Regions from separate parts of the Chryseobacterium sp. C3 genome, predicted to be linked through region 2. Evidence: riboswitches for the same ligand, from Rfam matches in the RefSeq annotation. Region 2 holds a riboswitch; the other holds the start of a gene.

Region 1 (9,032 bases), on a different contig from region 2:
TACGAACTATCAGAATAGTCAGGACTGCCCTACGAACGGAAGCTGGAATAATTCCAGTGAAATTAATCGATTAAGTTATAATGCTGCGACAGACACTTATTCATTATCTTTTACGCCCACAACTTTTTATGCAAGAACAGGGATCGGAAGATTTGGTTTTTTGCTGAAAGATAAAACCGGTGCGCATCAGACAACTCCGGATATTTTTGTCAACGTAGGAATTCTGAATTTAACGATGACAAATCCTGCTGCAAACAGCTTAACGTCTGTTCCGACGGGAAATTCCATTAACATCACGGCTACCACCAATGTGAATGCAACTTTTCAGCTTAAAGCTAATGGGACTGTTGTAAATTCGACTTCTACGGCTTCAACTTCTTATTCTTACAATTACACGGTAACTGGTGATGCCAATATGGAATTGATCGCAACGCAGGGAGGGAATTCAAAGAGTTCTACCTTTATTCTTCAGGTTCCAAGAAATGTGGTTTCTGAGGCGATTCCATCATGGATAAGACAAGGGATTAATTATCATCCTACAGATAACACAAAAGTGGGGCTGGCTTTGTATGCTCCGTCTAAAAATTTCGTTCATGTGATCGGAAGTTTTAATAACTGGGCGGTGAACGATGCTTATTTAATGAAAAGAGATACTGCGAATCCGGATTTATACTGGATTGAACTAAGCGGATTAACACCTCAGCAATTGTATACTTTCCAGTACAGAATCAATGATTTAAGAAAAGTGGCAGATCCTTACTCTCCACAGATTCTTTCTTCTTATGACGATCAGTACATTTCTTCTACGACTTATCCGAATTTACCGGCGTTTCCTGCCGGACAAGGCTTTGAGGTTTCTATGTTTAAAACAGGGCAGACTCCATATAACTGGCAGATTACGAATTTTCAGCGTCCGGCAAAAGAAAATCTTGTCGTGTATGAATTGTTGTTAAGAGACTTTACGCAGGAAAAAAACTGGCAGTCTTTAATTAGTAAGATTTCATACCTGAAAAATCTGAATATTAATGCGATCGAATTGCTTCCTATCATGGAATTCGAAGGAAATCTTTCTTGGGGATACAACACGTCTTTCCATTATGCATTAGACAAAGCGTACGGAACACCGGAAAAATTCAAAGAATTTGTAGATTTGTGTCACCAGAACGGAATTGCTGTAATTCTGGATATTGCCTTCAATCATGCAACAGGTCGTTCTCCGCTCGCAAGACTTTGGAATGTTGATCCGGATGGAGATGGTTACGGAGATATTGCTGCCAATAATCCTTACTTCAATCAGGTTCCTAAACATTCTTATAATGTATTCAATGATTTTAACCATACAAGTACTTCAACGAAATATTACGTTGAAAGATGCCTTCAGCAATGGTTAACGGAATATCATGTAGATGGTTTCCGTTGGGATTTAACCAAAGGGTTCACGCAAAGCTGTTCTGAAAACGACGAAACCTGTACAAACGCTTATCAGCAGGACAGAGTAGATATCCTGAAATACTATGCAGACAAACAATGGGCTCTTGATCCGAATTCTTACATGATTTTTGAACATTTGGGAACTGATGCCGAAGAGCAGCAGTGGGCAAACTACAGAGTTGCAGAAGGAAAAGGAGTAATGATGTGGAATAACCAGAACGGATCTTATAACCAGAATACAATGGGCTATAAAGAAAACAGTAATTTCGACAGAATGAATCATACGCTGCATGGATTCTCTGAAATGAGAGCGGTAGGTTACGGAGAAAGTCATGATGAAGAAAGATTAATGTTTAAAAATCTTGCTTATGGTGCGGTAAACGGAAGCTATGATGTTAAAAACCTTAATACAGCTTTAGACAGAATGAAAGCTTTCGGAGCGACGTTCTTCACTATTCCCGGTCCGAAAATGATCTGGCAGTTCGGAGAACTTGGATACGAATTCAGTATCAACAGATGTACAAACGGAACCATTAATAACGGTTGCAGAACCGATGAAAAGCCGATTGCATTTACTTTAGGATATGATACAGATGTGAACAGAAAAGCGGTTTATGATACCTGGGCGAAGATTATCAATTTCAGAAATATCTATCCGGTTTTCAAGTCAAAAACATATACTGTAGAATCCAATAATCTGGCAAACGATCCGAATGGATTAATTACGAGAATTTACGTTTACGACAACGCAATTACGAACGGAGTGAAAAATGTAGTGGTGTTAGCAAATTACACAACGGCAGCTCAAAGTGTGGTTCCGTATTTTCCGTATGTAGGTCAGTGGCAGAATCTAATGGATAACTCTGTTTCTAATGTAACTTCTACAACGGCTCCGATTACTCTTCAGCCGGGAGAATTCAGAATTTTCGGTAATTATGTGGGAATTTTATCCACAACAGACATGAATGCCGAAAATAAGCTTTCTTTACAGATTGCGGATAACCCTGTGAAAAATGGTGTGGCTAAATTAATTTACCACAAAGCGAAGAATGGGGAAGTCTTTATCTACGATATGAGCGGTAAAAAAATGGATTCATTTAAATTGAATAATGAAAACGGAACGTACGAATTAAAAACAAATTATCCTGCAGGAACGTATTTGGTTCATTTAAAATCAGATACGGGAGTTTCAATCCAGAAAATGATTGTGAAATAACCTGTGGATAACTTCAAAAGTTTATATGGAGAGATCGCGAAAGCGGTCTCTTTTTTTGTTTATTCATATTTTATCCGCAGTGAAAACAGAGTTTGTTAATACGATACTAACGGCTTTTCAATACTTTATTCACAATTTTTTCCACACTAAAATAGAAGGTTTTCCATATCATATTCATACTTTACCAATAGGTTATTCATATTTTACTCACAATTGAAAAATTGTTTATCTACAATTAATTTTTGCATACCAACATGAAATTAATATGTTCCTAATACATAATTCACGCGTTATCCACATCTTATTCACAATTTTGGCAGCTCTGAAAAATTCAAATTCTAAATTGGTTTGCAGATTAAAAATTATTAGTCTACTTTTGCAGTAGATTTATCAAGAAAGGTGGAGGGATTTGGCCCTGAGAAACCTTAGCAACCGACATTTTCTGATGAAAAGGTGCTAATTCCAACCCGATTGGGGGAAGATAAGTGATTCTGTATTCCGTATGAATTCCAGCTTCTTGAAGGTCTTTATGTTTGTTTCGGCAAACCATTTTAAATTAATTTTTTTAAAGCACTGAATAGAATGAAAAAACTCAGCGTAAGCGTACTCCTTTTAGCAATAGGATTTTTATCGGCACAGGAAAAAGAACAGCAGATAGAAGATGTCGTAATTGTAGGAAACCGAAATGCAAAACGCACAAAACTGGAAACACCGGTTCCGGTAGACATCATCAACATCGAAAAAATACAGCAGTCTTCACCGCAAATTACCGTTCAGGATTTACTGAATTATGTTATCCCGTCTTTCAACTCAGTCCGGCAGTCGGCTTCAGACGGTACAGAACATATCGATCCTGTTACTTTGAGAGGAATGGGACCTGATCAGGTTCTGGTTCTCGTTAACGGAAAAAGAAGACATACTACTTCTTTAGTTAATTATCAGAATACAGTCGGAAACGGCTCTGTAGGAACAGACTTAAGCACCATTCCGGTAATCGCCATCGACAGAATTGAAGTTCTGAGAGATGGTGCAGCAGCACAATACGGCTCCGATGCCATTGCAGGAGTTATTAATATTATCCTCAAAAAGAATCTTGGCGGAACAGCCAGCCTTAATTACGGAATTTCCGGAAGAAATGATGGCGAAACCTATCAGGCAGCAGCCAACTACGGAACTTCTTTAGGGAAAAAAGACGGCTATATCAGTTTATCCCTGCAATTAAACCAAAGAGGAAAAACAACAAGAACGCAGAATCATAATCTTGATATTTACGGTGATAATTTCGCGTATGATTTTGCTCCGGATTTTGATGCTGCAAAAGCGTTAGATGATCAGAAAATTCTTGCCAATGGTTTAACCCGGGACGATTTTAACTTCCAGATCGGTGATGCAAAAATAAAGCAGGCACAGTTATTTTTCAATTCCGAATATCCTTTGAACGATCAGTTTAAAATATATTCCTTTGGAGGTTTCAGTATCAAAGAAGGACAGGGTTACGGTTTCAGAAGATTGCCGAGTGAAACTTCAAACAATGTCTATTCTATTTATCCGAACGGTTTTCAGCCGACTTTAGGCTCGAAAATCTATGACATTTCCTATGCAATCGGAGCAAAATATAATAAAAATGACTGGTTTTTTGATTTTAGCAATACATTCGGAAGCAATACATTCAATTATGATGTAAGCAACACCGTCAATGCATCTTTAGGAGCCAAGTCACCAACAGATTTTTATGCGGGAGCACACAGTTTTCTTCAGAATACAATTAATCTTGATGTTTCAAAAAACATCAGGAACTTCAATATCGCATTCGGTGGAGAATTCAGGTTTGAGCAGTACGACATCAAAGCAGGAGATCAGACTTCCTATATGAGATATGATGTTTTCGGAAATCCTGTGACGGCGACTACCAATCCGGATAATATCTCCGGAGCAGGAGGAGCGCAGTCGTTTATTGGATTTTCACCACAGAATGCACTTTCAAAATCCAGACATTCTACAGCGGTTTATGCCGATGTTTCTTATGATCTGGATAAAAAATTAAATGTAGACCTTGCCGGAAGGTTCGAGAATTATTCAGATTTTGGAAGTACAATGAACGGAAAATTAGCAGTGAGGTACGAATTCGCAAAAAATTATTCAATCCGTGCTGCGGTGGGAACCGGCTTCAGAGCGCCGTCTCTTCAGCAGCAGTATTTTAATAATTCTTATGCAGATATTTCCACTACAGGAAATTCAATTGTTACCAAAGGAATTTTTAACAACGACAGCGAAGCTGCAAAAGCACTTGGCTTCGACAGATTAAAACAGGAAACTTCGGTGAACGGAAGCGTTGGATTTACTTTAAAGCCGATCAATAAGCTGTCAATCACTTTAGACGGATATTTAATTAAAGTAAAAGACCGAATTGTGATTACAAGTAATATTACAGACGATCGACTGGCGGTTTATGGTGTGGAAAGCGGAAGATTTTTTGCCAATGCCGTTGATACGGAAACCAAAGGAGTAGATCTGGTAGTTGCCTACGACTGGAAAATAGGAGGAGGAAATTTAAATATCAATCTTGCCGGAAATTATACCGAAACAAAAATTACAGATTTTCATTTCCCGGCTAATCTTCAGACACCGCAGAATGAATTTTTCGGACCGGATCAGATCAATATCATCGAAAGTCTGTCTCCCAAAACCAAAGCTTCTTTAGGACTGAATTACGGAGTCGGAAAATTTAATTTTCTGGTGAGAAATACTTACTTCGGGAAAGTAATCCGCGACGGATATCCGTTTGGAGGAGTTCAGGAATTTAATCCCAAAATAGTCACCGATGTGAGTGTAGGATATGATTTCACAAAAAATATTAACTTAACCGTCGGAGCCAATAATGTATTTGATGTCTTTCCGGATCTGCAGATTTATGAAAATTCGTATTTTGGGGTTTTCAAATATGCTCCGGTGCAGATGGGAACTCTCGGAAATTACTTCTTCGGAAAGCTTAATTTTACATTTTAATTAATGAATTCAACTTCACATCAGATCGGCTGGAAAACCGCAGTGGCAATTGTTGTTTCGAATATGATCGGAACCGGAATTTTTACGACACTCGGTTTTCAGCTTACCGACATTACGAATGCTTACAGCATATTCCTCCTTTGTTTCATTGGAGGAATTCTTGCTTTGTTCGGAGCCTTTTGCTATGCCGAATTAGGGTCGCATTTCAAAGGGAACGGCGGAGATTTTATTTATCTGAAAGAAACCTATCACCCGCTTTTAGGCTATCTCGTGAGCTGGATTTCCCTCATCATCGGTTTTTCATCTCCCGTTGCATTGGCAGCTTTGGCGATGTCGAAATACCTTTCTGCTTTCGATGTTTCTTTTGGAAACAGCTTTGCCATCGGAATTATCTTTCTGGTTTCCGTTTTTTTGTCATTCAGCTTACAGGCTTCAAGCAGATTTCATAATTTTTTTACATTGATAAAAATTGCGTTCATCATTGTTCTCATTATCATAGGAATCGGAATTTCAGACTCAGAAACAATTGGGAACAGCCTGAAATTAGATGATTCATGGCAAAAGGAAATCATGCTTCCGGCTTTTGCAACGTCTTTGGTTTTTGTAACGTATTCTTACACCGGTTGGAATTCTGCTTCCTACATTGCCGGAGAAATAAAAGATGTTCAGAAAAACCTACCAAAATCACTCATTGTAGGAACTGTTTTCGTAACCGTTTGTTATCTCTTGGTTAATTTTATCATGCTGAAACACGCTCCGGTAAATCAATTGGCGGGAAAAGAAGATGTGATGGGGGAAGCTGCCAATAATATGCTGGGAAATACTTTCGGTAAAATAGTTAATATTTTTATTGCTTTACAGTTAGTCGCTACAATCAGCGGTTATTTGTGGGTAGGTTCCCGTTTGACGCAGGCTTTTGCAAAAGAAAACAGACTCTGGAAATCTCTATCGGTCGGCAATAAAAAAGGAATTCCTGTCCGTGCGATTTTTGCCCATGCCGTGATTGCAACGTTGATTATTTTAACGGGAAGTTTTAAAGAGATTTTTGTTTATACCGCTTTTATTCTGCAGTTATTTGCCAGTCTGGCAATTTCAACGGTGTATTTTATAAAAAAGGAAGATCGGAAAATATTTAAATCCAATCTTTTTTATATTTTTCCGACGGTTTTTTTGTTATTCAGCATCTACATTCTTTATTTCACGTTGATTCATAATCCTAAAGAAAGCATCATCGGCTTAGGAATTGTTGCGGTGGGAATTGTTTTGTATTTAATTGATAAGAAATTATCACGCTAATTTACATTAATCGTAAAACAGTCAAAAATTGTTTTTAACGCAGAGTTCGCAAGGATAATTAGACTAGCTTTGAAAAGAATCCGTTCGCAAGGGCGTTTCACTCAGCAAATGATAGCAGAATTATATTTTTAAAATCATTTGAGGCACTTTAATTTCAAGAAGTTATTACGTTAAGAAATCATTTATAACATTTTTATCATTCGCTGAGTGAAACGCCGTTGCGACCGAAAAGCAATTGCAATCATTTTAAAAGAAAAACCCTGCGAACATTGCGCTAAAAATTGAACCATTAAGAATATTATTTGAACTTTTAAATTTTGGTGTTCAATCATTACAATTACATGTTGTTTTTAACGCAGAGTTCGCAAGGATAATGGAACCAGCATTGAAAAAAATCCGCTCGCAAGGGCGTTTCACTCAACAAGTGGTAGCAGAATTATATTTTTGAAATCATTTGAGGGACTTTAATTTCAAGAAGTTATTACGTAAGAAATCATTACAATTACGTATTGTTTTTAACGCAGAGTTCGCAAGGATAATTGAATTAGCTTTGAAAAAAAATGTTCGCAAGGGCGTTTCACTCAGCAAGTGGTAGCAGAATTATATTTTTGAAATCATTTGAGGTACTTTAATTTCAAGAAGTTATTACGTAAGAAATCATTTATAACATTTTTATCATTCGCTGAGTGAAACGCCGTTGCGACCGAAAAGCAATTGCAATCATTTTAAAAGAAAAACCCTGCGAACATTGCGCTAAAAATTGAACCATTAATAATATTATTTGAACTTTTAAATTTTGGTGTTCAATCATTACAATTACATGTTGTTTTTAACGCAGGGTTCGCAATGATAATGGAACCAGCATTGAAAAAAATCCGCTCGCAAAGGCGTTTCACTCAGCAAATGATAGCAGAATTATATTTTTGAAATCATTTTGAGACATTTTAACTTAAAAAAGGTATCATTCATAAAGAATCATTTAAGCGTTCTTATCACTTGCTGAGTGAAACGCCCTTGCGACCGAAAATAATTACAAACATTTAAAAGAAAAACCCTGCGAACTTTGCGCTTAAAAAAGCGGTTAATTCAAAAACTGTTGCAAACATTGAGTTAAAAAAAGATTCTTCAATATGCATATGCTTCATTCAGGATGACAAACTATTAGTTTTAAAATTGAATTAATAATCCGTATCTTTGCACCCACAAAATTTTCATAATGTCTAAATCATTAATTCCAAAATTAGAAGCTATAAAACAGAGATATAATGAGGTGGCAGACCTTATTATACAGCCTGATGTTATTTCAGACCAAAAAAGATATTCTTCTTTGAACAAAGAATATAGCGATTTGGGGAAAATTGTAAAAGTTTACGATCAATATAAAGGAGCGTTGGATACGATTGAAGAATCCGACGAAATTATTGCCGACGGATCTGATAAAGATTTCGTGGAACTGGCAAAAATTGAAAAAAACGAAGCACTGGAAAAAATTCCGGGACTGGAAGAAGAATTAAAAGTTTTATTAATTCCTAAAGATCCTGCTGATGACAAAAACGTTATCGTGGAACTTCGTGCCGGAACTGGAGGTGATGAAGCAGCCATTTTCGTGGAAGATATTTACAGAATGTATTCCATGTACTTCAAGACGAAAGGATGGAGACATGAGGTTACAGATTCCAACGAAGCGGCTAAAGGATATAAAGAACTCATCATGAAAGTGGAAGGTGAAGGTGTGTACGGAATCATGAAATTCGAATCCGGAGTTCACCGTGTACAGCGTGTTCCTGAAACAGAATCTCAGGGACGAGTTCACACTTCTGCGATTACCATTGCAGTTCTTCCGGAAGCTGAAGAAGTGGATGTGGAAATTAATCCGGCAGATATCGAAATGCAGACTTCACGTTCCGGTGGAGCAGGAGGGCAGAACGTTAACAAGGTGGAAACCAAAGTTCAGCTTACGCACAAACCTTCAGGATTGGTGGTGGTTTGTCAGCAGGCTCGTTCGCAGTTAGCCAACCGTGAACTGGCGATGGAAATGCTTCGTGCAAAATTGTACGACATCAAATTGCAGGAAGTTCAGGGA
Region 2 (9,032 bases):
CAATAAAAATTAAGTTGTACTTCTTCGCAATCTGTCCGAAAAACTCTAAATCCAAAACCTCAATTGCAGGATTGGTCGGTGTTTCCAGATATAAAATTTTTGTATTGGGCTGAATATATTTTTCTACATTTTCGGCGTCTTCTGCTTTAAAATAGGTTGTTTCGATATTCCATTTCGGGAAATATTTTGTGAACAAAGTATGCGTAGAACCGAAAACGGACTGACAGCTTACAATATGATCTCCGGCATTTAACAAAGTGGCAAATGTTGAGTAAATCGCTGCCATTCCTGTGGCAAAAGCATATCCTGCTTCTGCGCCTTCCATTTTGGCAATTTTATCAGTAAATTCTGTTACGTTCGGATTGGAAAAACGGCTGTATAAATTTTTTTGTTTTTCTTCCGCAAAGCTCGCTCTCATGTCTTCCGCATCCTGAAAAATAAAGCTGGATGTGAGATACAAAGGGGTTGAATGCTCATCAAACTGAGTTCTTTCAGTCTGGGTTCTTATGGCAAAGGTTTCAAAATTGGTTGATGGTTGATGGTTGTCAGTTGATAGTTTTTCTTCGTTATTCATCACTAATACATTTTACTTTTGTACTTTTCACAGAATCATTTCGTTTCACTTACTCTTAAAATGTCTCCGAATACACCTCTTGCCGTAACTATTGCGCCGGCGCCGGCTCCCATGATGACGATTGGGTTTTCTCCGTAACTTTCGGTGTAGATTTCGAAGATTGAATCTGAGCCTTTCAGTTGTCCTAACGCGGAGGTTGCCGGAACGGAAATTAATTTCACATCCAATTCTCCTTTTTCTTTCTGCAAATCTCCGTGAAGATCTCCCACATATCTTAAAACGTGTCCTTCTTCCTGATTTTCTTTGATTTTCTGATATTCCGCATCTAATTCGTCCAGTCTTGAAAGGAATTCTGACTTAGAAACAGAAAGCAGATTTTCAGGAACAAGATTCTGAATTTTAATATCTTCAAACTCGTTGATTAGGTCTAATTCTCTCGCCAGAATCAATAATTTTCTTGCCACATCGTTTCCTGACAAGTCTTCTCTCGGATCGGGTTCGGTATATCCTTTTTCCAACGCTTCATTGATGATGGTGGAAAATTTATCATTTCTCAAAGAAAAATTATTGAAAACATAGCTTAATGTTCCCGAGAAAACGCCTTTAATTCTGGTAATATTTTCTCCTGAAAGGTGTAGAAGTTTAATGGTGTCGATCAATGGTAAACCTGCTCCCACATTGGTTTCATAAAGATAACGTCTGTTGTTTTTGTTCAACGTATATCTTAGTTGACGGTATTCTGAAATCGGAAGGGTGTTGAAAATTTTGTTGGAAGAAACGAGATCGAAGCCGTTTTCCGCCAAAGTGTGGTAATTTTTTACGAAGTCTTTGCTTGCGGTGTTATCCACAACGATTAAATTTTCAAGCTGATTTTCTTTGGAGAAATTAATCAGTTCCTGAACATCGGAAGGTTTTTCTGCCGTTAAAACCTCATCATTCCAATTGCTGTCGAATCCTTTTTTGTTGAATGCTATTTTTCTGGAATTGGCAACTGCAACTACTTTGAGGTCTATTTTTTTTCGTCTTTTAATTTCTTCCGAAGATTCCAAAACCTGCTGTATTAAGGTCTTCCCTACGTTTCCGTGACCGATGATTGCCAGATGAACGGTTTTCGGTTTTTTGGAAATTTCAGATTCGATGATATTTTTTGCTTTTTCGTCCTGTGAAGATGTCACAACGATATTTACCCGTTTTTCGGCTGCAATCTGGTTCAAAAGCAACGGGAAAACATTATTTCTTGCTAATTCTGCCAAAACTTTATTGAAATCTTCAGCAACAAAACCTATGACAGAGACATTATTGATGCTGTATATCTGGGAAACTTTTCCTGATTTTCTTTCTGGTTCAAATTCGTCAATCAGACAATTGACTGCTTTTTCGGAATCGTTTTCATGAACTAAAATGGAGATTCCGTTTTCAATTGCCTGCTGGGAAATTACTCCCACACTGATTCGCGCCAAAGTAAGCGCTTTAAAAATTCGTCCGTCGATCCCGATTTCACCCAAGAAATCTTCTCCTTCAAATTTGATGATGGATCTGTTTTTTAAAAATTTTATTTCTTTAGCATTAATCTTACTCATTTTTCAAAATATTTTTAATGATCGTATTTAATTGTTTATATTCCATTAAGAAGGCATCGTGCCCATGAACTGAGGTGATCTCGTGATAGAAGACATCTTTGTTTTTCTCTTTCAGTTTTTCAGAGCACTTTCGGATTTCTGAAGCGGGGAAAAATAAGTCTGTATCTACAGAGATCATGTGCATTCGTGCCTGAATTTTTTCCAAATGTTCTTCATTGGCATTGATGTTCATCAGCAAATGATTCATGAGCTTATATGATTTTAAACTAAATCTTTCGTTTAAAGCTTTTCCGTGATAAACAAGCCAGTCTTCCGACTCTAATCTCTGCTTTTCTTCACTGTATCTGTTTTGAAATCTGCTATTTAACGATTCAGGTGTTCTGTAGCACAACATTGCATGAATTCTGGCTTTCTGTAAAGGTTCATCGTGTTGGTTTAATAAAAATTTCTGAACCAGACATTGTGCATGAAGCCAGTCGTGGGTTTTAAAATCGCAGGCTAACGGGATGAAAATTTCGGCAAGATGTGGATTTTTCACCAGCATTTCCCAGCCGATTCCGCCTCCTAAAGAACCTCCAATAATGGCGTGTAAACTTTTGATATTTAAAATTTCAAGACCTTTCAAAAATATGTTTGCTATATCTGAAGGCGTGAAATCTTCACATTCATCAATAAAAAAATCATCAAATCCGTTTCCGGGAATATTGAAGCACAGAACTGTATATTGGTCGGTATCGATTACCTGATGTTCTCCAACCAGTTGTTTCCACCATCCTTTTTCTCCGGAAACATTGGAATTTCCGGTTAAAGCATGATTCACTAAAATGATCGGGGCAGAAAACAGGTCTTTCCCGAAAAGCTGATAGCTCAACGGTATATTGTATTCCTTTTGGGAATCGGTACGATACGAAAAATTAATATGTTTAAGTTCTGTTTTCAATTCTATTATTTTAATACAATTGAAAATGCCACAGGAAATGGCTGAAAGAACTTCAGTGAGTTATCTGTCCAAAATAATTCTGGTAGAACGTAGCACCTTCATTGCTTGCGCAAAGGGTTGCTAAGGTTTCATAGGGTCTAATCCCTCAACCTTTCTTGATAACATTTTCAATATTTGAATGAACGAATGGTGCAAAGATAAAACTTTTCTTTTAAATATTTATAAAAATTTAATTTAATCTTACAAACCCCGATAAACAGAAGGCTTTCAGGGAAATATTAATAATAATTCAAATTTCGTGAGTTGGAATTTTTTCGCAAAAAAACTAACTTCGTAATGAAAATGATGAGATATGATTGCTGAAAAACAAAGATTACAAGACACAAACTGGAAAAACTGGGGACCTTACGTGAGTAACCGGCAATGGGGAAATGTACGCGAAGACTACAGCCCAAATGGCGATGCATGGAATTTCGCCAATCACAATAACGCAGAAAGCTATGCCTACCGTTGGGGAGAGGAAGGGATAGCGGGAATTTCTGATGCAAAGCAGCTTTTCTGTTTTGCGCTTTCGTTCTGGAACAAAAAAGATAAGATGGTGAAGGAGCGCTTCTTTGGACTGAGCAATCCACAGGGAAATCACGGAGAAGACATTAAAGAACTATTTTATTATCTGGATAATACACCTACTCACAGCTATATGAAAATGGTGTACAAATATCCGATTAATGCGTTTCCGTATGATGAACTGCTTTCTGAAAATGGAAAAAGAAGTAAAAAGGAAGCGGAATATGAAATTTTCGACACCGGAATTTTTGATCAGGATGAATATTTTGATATTTTTATAGAGTACGCTAAAGCAGAATACAACGATATTCTAGTAAGGGTAACGGTCTGCAACAGAAGCAATATAGTGGCTCCGATTGTAGTGGCTCCCACGGTGTGGTTCAGAAATAACTGGAAATGGGGGTACAATACATATAAAGGACAAATCAATGCTTCTCATGAAGGCTGCATCACCATCAACCACGACAGTGTTCCGATAAAAAAGTTTTATTCAAGAAATATTGCAGCGGAAAGTGTTTTCTGTGATAATGAAACCAACAGTCCGAAATTATACGGAACACCCTATCCTGGAAATACTTATTACAAGGATGGCATCAACGATTATATTACTTACGGAAGCAACACCGTGAATCCTGAAAAGAGAGGAACAAAAGCTTCTTTTTTAATTGATGAAGTGATTGAAGCCGGACAATCGAAAACATTTGATTTCAGATTATCGCCTAATGAACTGGATAATCCGTTTTATGATTTTGATGAGATATTTAATACAAGAATTTCGGAAGCGAATGAATTTTATGCCGAAATTCAGAATGATGTCACCAATGAGGATGAAAAAAATGTGCAAAGGCAGGCTTTTGCGGGACTTCTCTGGAACAAGCAGTTTTATCATTATAATGTCGGAAAATGGCTGAAAGGCGATCCGAATTTTGAAGCTCCGAGAAATTTTAACCATTATGTCCGAAACACGGAGTGGAATCATATGCACAATAAAGACATCATCTCGATGCCTGATAAATGGGAATATCCCTGGTATGCAACTTGGGATCTTGCCTTCCATTGTGTTCCGTTTGCGATTATTGATGCGGAATTTGCGAAAGGACAGCTTCTTTTATTAACAAAAGAATGGTATATGCATCCGAACGGACAGCTTCCTGCCTACGAATGGAACCTGAGCGATGTAAACCCGCCCGTTCATGCGTGGTCGTGCTTCCGAGTATTTAAAATTGATGAAAAGCAAAACGGCAAACCGGATCTTTTATTTTTAGAAAAGGTTTTTCAGAAATTACTGTTAAACTTCACTTGGTGGGTCAACCGAAAAGATAAAAACGGAAAGAATATTTTCGGGGGAGGTTTTCTTGGGCTTGATAACATCGGGGCTTTTGACCGGAATATGGTGTTAAAAGACGGACAGCATCTGGAGCAGGCGGACGGAACGAGCTGGATGGCAATGTATGCTCTTAACATGATGAGAATTGCCATGGAACTGGCTCAGTATTATCAGGTGTATGAAGATATGGCGATTAAATTCTTTGAGCATTATCTTTATATCGCCGAAGCCATGGAAAATCTGGGTGAAGGCACAAAAGGACTCTGGAATGAAGAAGACGGCTTTTTCTACGATGTGCTTCAGCTTGGGAATGGTGACAGTGTTTCCCTGAAGCTGAGAAGTATTGTAGGATTGATTCCTATGTTTGCCGTGGAAATCATCGATCATCATCTGTTGGATAAAATGCCCAACTTTACCACCAGAATGGATTGGATTCTGAAAAACAAACCTGAACTCACGAAACTTGTTTCACATTGGGAAGAAGAAGGCCATGGAAGAAAGCATCTGATGAGTATTCTGAGAAAAAACCGTCTGACAAAAGTTTTGACCAGAATGCTTGATGAGAAAGAATTTTTAAGCCAATACGGAATTCGGGCAATGTCTAAGGTATATGAAGAAAAACCGTTCAAATTTTCTGTTCACGGCACTGAAAATGTAGTTTATTATACGCCGGCAGAAAGTGACAGCCGTATGTTCGGGGGGAACAGCAACTGGCGCGGACCGATCTGGTTCCCGATCAACTTCCTGATTGTAGAGAGCTTACAAAGATTCCATTTCTATTACGGAAACAGCATGAAAGTGGAATTGCCGACCGGAAGCGGAGAGAAGAAAAATCTGGATGAAGTCGCTCACGATATCAGCAACCGACTTTGTTCTATTTTCCTAAAAGACGAGAATGGAGAACGTGCTTTCAACGGAGGAAATGCGAAGTTTAATTATGATGAAAATTTTAAAGATTACATTACCTTTTTCGAATATTTTCACGGAGACAACGGACGCGGCGTAGGAGCTTCTCACCAGACGGGATGGACAGCTACGGTTGCCAAGCTTTTGAAGCCAAGATTATTGATGTAATGGAGTAAATGATAAATTTTAGAGGCTGCCCAAAACTTTTAGGACAGCCTCTTTTTTTATTGAATTTAGCTAGATCTAATCTTTTACACTTTCACCATTTACAAAAACCTCATATACAATTTCTACATTCGGTTCCAGTGTTTTGGAAACCGAGCAGTATTTTTCGAAAGACAACTGAGCTGCTTTCTGCGCTTTTTTAGGATCAATATTTCCTTCCAGAAGAAATTTAACTTTTATCGATTTGAAAGGTTTCGCATCATCTACAGGAATCCTTTCGCCTTCTACTTCTGCTTTAAAATCTGTAATTTCCTGTCTCTGTTTTTTCAGAATAGAAACCACGTCTATTCCGCTGCATCCCGCAACTGCCATCAGAACACTTTCCATCGGAGAAACGCCTTTCGCTCCGGGCTGTGTTGTATTATCTAAAAGAATTGAATTTCCCTGAGAATTGGTAAATTCAAATAAAAAATCGTCGTTGATTCGGTTAAGTGATATTTTCATTTTTAAATTTATTTTTTAGATGTGGTAACCCCGATCATGACTCCGAAGTCTCCATCCTTCTGAATCCATTTCTGTTTGGGGCAATAGGTTCTGGAAACAAAGCCATCGAGGTACAAAGCTTTTACGCAGCCTGATTCTTTAAATACGGAAGCAAAATTATAAAAATTAACCTCTGTTTTAGACATTATAAAAACAATATTTCCATTTTTTAGGATTCCGACTCCGTTTCTGATGTTGATATTTTTTGAATCTTTTTTAAATATTGGATTTATTTCCCCATCAATCAGCAATATCGGTCCGGATTGTGTTGCATGTTTTATTTCAGGATTGTTCCTAAAAGCCTTTGTTTCAACAATTTCAGCTTCATTATTTTTTGTGAGGTAAAATATTCCGTTAGGATGGAGATAAAAATTTCCTTTACCGGATAAAGTATCGGTTTTATTCAGTATTTTAAAATTTTCAATATACAATCCTTTCGGAAAATTATTGGGTTCAAACATTCCGCCGTTCATGGCAAATATTAATTCTTTATTTTCCTGCTCTGTTTTAATCTTTAAATGAGCAATATTTTTGAGAATTGTTCCGTTATCATCTTTCCAGTAAAAAGCAACATTTTGTATTTTAGGATTTACTTTAAAAATGACAAAATCATCCTCTTGTTTTATTTTCTTGTCGCAGGATAAAAAACAACAGAGACATACTATAAACAATGCAATTTTCGTCATTTATAAGTTTGCTTAAATCATTTGTGAATTTTGCGGTTCATTTTGAAATGAAATCCCTGTTTAAAAATTACAAAATCCCTCTCGCTTTAATTTCCAGATATTTATTGATGACATCAATGTTCAGATTTTCCGGTAAAGTGTATACTGTGTAAATTCCGTATTTGCGGAGTTCCTGAATGATCAGTTTCTTTTCAAACTCAAATTTTTCGGCGATGATTTCGTCATACACTTCCTGCATACTTTCAGGATTTTTATGAATTAACGTCTGCAATTCTGAATTTTTGAAGAAGACCACGACCAATAAATGGTTTTTAGCGATTCCACGAAGGTATTTTAACTGACGGTTTAAGCCATCCAATGTTTCAAAATTCGTAAATAACAGAATTAAACTTCTCTGGTTCAGCGAATATTTTACATCCTGATACAACCTGTTAAAATCACTTTCAAAAAAATCTGTTTTGATGTTGTAAAGGGCTTCCGAAATTTTTCTCAGTTGTCCCGATTTATTTTCTGCCGCAATTTTATTTTCTGTTTTTTTCGAAAAAGTCATCATTCCGGCGCGGTCGCCTTTTTTCAGAATAATATGCGATAAAGCCATCGTTGCATTAATGGAATAATCCAAAAGACTCAGTCCTTTGAAAGGCATCTTCATCGTTCGTCCTTTATCAATCAGCATGAAAATACGCTGTGATTTTTCGTCTTGAAACTGATTAACCATCAATCGGTTTGTTTTGGACGTAGCTTTCCAGTTGATCGTTCTGATATCATCTCCCGGAACATATTCTTTAATCTGCTCAAACTCCATCGTATGTCCCAGTTTTCTGATTTTCTTGATTCCGCCCAACAGAAATTCACTCTGCAAAGCCATCAGTTCATATTTTCTCAAATGAATAAATGACGGATAAGCCGGTAAATTGGCATCTTTCTGAAAATTAAACCGTTTTGCGACAAAACCTAAAGGAGAAGAAACATACACATTTAAACTGCCGAAATTATATTCTCCTCTTTCCTTTGGCTCCAGAATATATTGAAAAAATGTATTTCTTCCCGGTTCAATCTGTTTTTCGATTAAAAAATCTCTCTTCTGAAACTGAAACGGAATTTCGTCGATTACTTTCACATTGATTTTGAAAGCATAGTTATTTTTAATATCAACTTTTACGGGATTTTCATCACCATTGGATAATTTTTCGGGCAATATTCTCTGTGCAGAAATCCCTTCTTTCCTGTTGAAAACAAAAAGATAATCCACCATTGCTGCCAAAAAAACCAGAAGCAAAACGATGTGCGCTACCCACATGAGTAACGGAAAGAAAAAAGCGAGAACATACAGAATCCCCACTTCGATGAGCGTGAAGAAAAAGCGTGTATTGAGGTATAAGTTTTTCATTTTGTAGATTGCTGGTTGCAGATCTTAGGTTACAGTTTAGTAGCCCTACATTTTAATATTATTTCAAAGAATTAATGAGCCCATTCAGCATTTTAGAAATTTCAATAATATCATCATTTAATTTTAAATAATTTTCTTCACTTAAAAAATGAAGATTTCTGGAAATAATCAATTGAGTTTCAACTTCAGCACAACTTCCTCTCGAAATTTTCAGAAATTGCAGATAATCCGGTTTGCTTCTTCTGGAGTTTCCTTCTGCAATATTAGACGGAATAGAAACTGAAGCTCTTCTGATCTGAGATTTTAATCCAAATGTCTCCTCTTTTGGAAAAGCATCGGTTGTTCGGTAGATTT

What was found. Region 2 has a riboswitch for S-adenosylmethionine ahead of H6W53_RS17705 (alpha/beta fold hydrolase). Riboswitches for the same ligand answer to the same signal wherever they lie in the genome.
Region 1: it holds a riboswitch for S-adenosylmethionine, as region 2 does, so the genes downstream of both, H6W53_RS14940 (TonB-dependent receptor plug domain-containing protein) here and H6W53_RS17705 (alpha/beta fold hydrolase) in region 2, are expected to answer to the same signal.

Annotation. Positions count from the first base shown of each region.
Region 1 is NZ_JACLCU010000006.1:178,967-187,998, reverse strand. It holds gene H6W53_RS14945 (alpha-amylase family glycosyl hydrolase) at 1-2,647, shown strand, start outside; SAM riboswitch class I at 3,032-3,135, shown strand; gene H6W53_RS14940 (TonB-dependent receptor plug domain-containing protein) at 3,230-5,653, shown strand; gene H6W53_RS14935 (APC family permease) at 5,657-6,949, shown strand; gene prfA (peptide chain release factor 1) at 8,166-9,032, shown strand, end outside.
Region 2 is NZ_JACLCU010000008.1:135,461-144,492, reverse strand. It holds gene H6W53_RS17715 (O-succinylhomoserine sulfhydrylase) at 1-574, opposite strand, end outside; gene H6W53_RS17710 (ACT domain-containing protein) at 610-2,154, opposite strand; gene H6W53_RS17705 (alpha/beta fold hydrolase) at 2,147-3,094, opposite strand; SAM riboswitch class I at 3,152-3,259, opposite strand; gene H6W53_RS17700 (MGH1-like glycoside hydrolase domain-containing protein) at 3,447-6,062, shown strand; gene H6W53_RS17695 (OsmC family protein) at 6,138-6,563, opposite strand; gene H6W53_RS17690 (phosphodiester glycosidase family protein) at 6,572-7,288, opposite strand; gene H6W53_RS17685 (DUF58 domain-containing protein) at 7,356-8,678, opposite strand; gene H6W53_RS17680 (four helix bundle protein) at 8,737-9,032, opposite strand, start outside.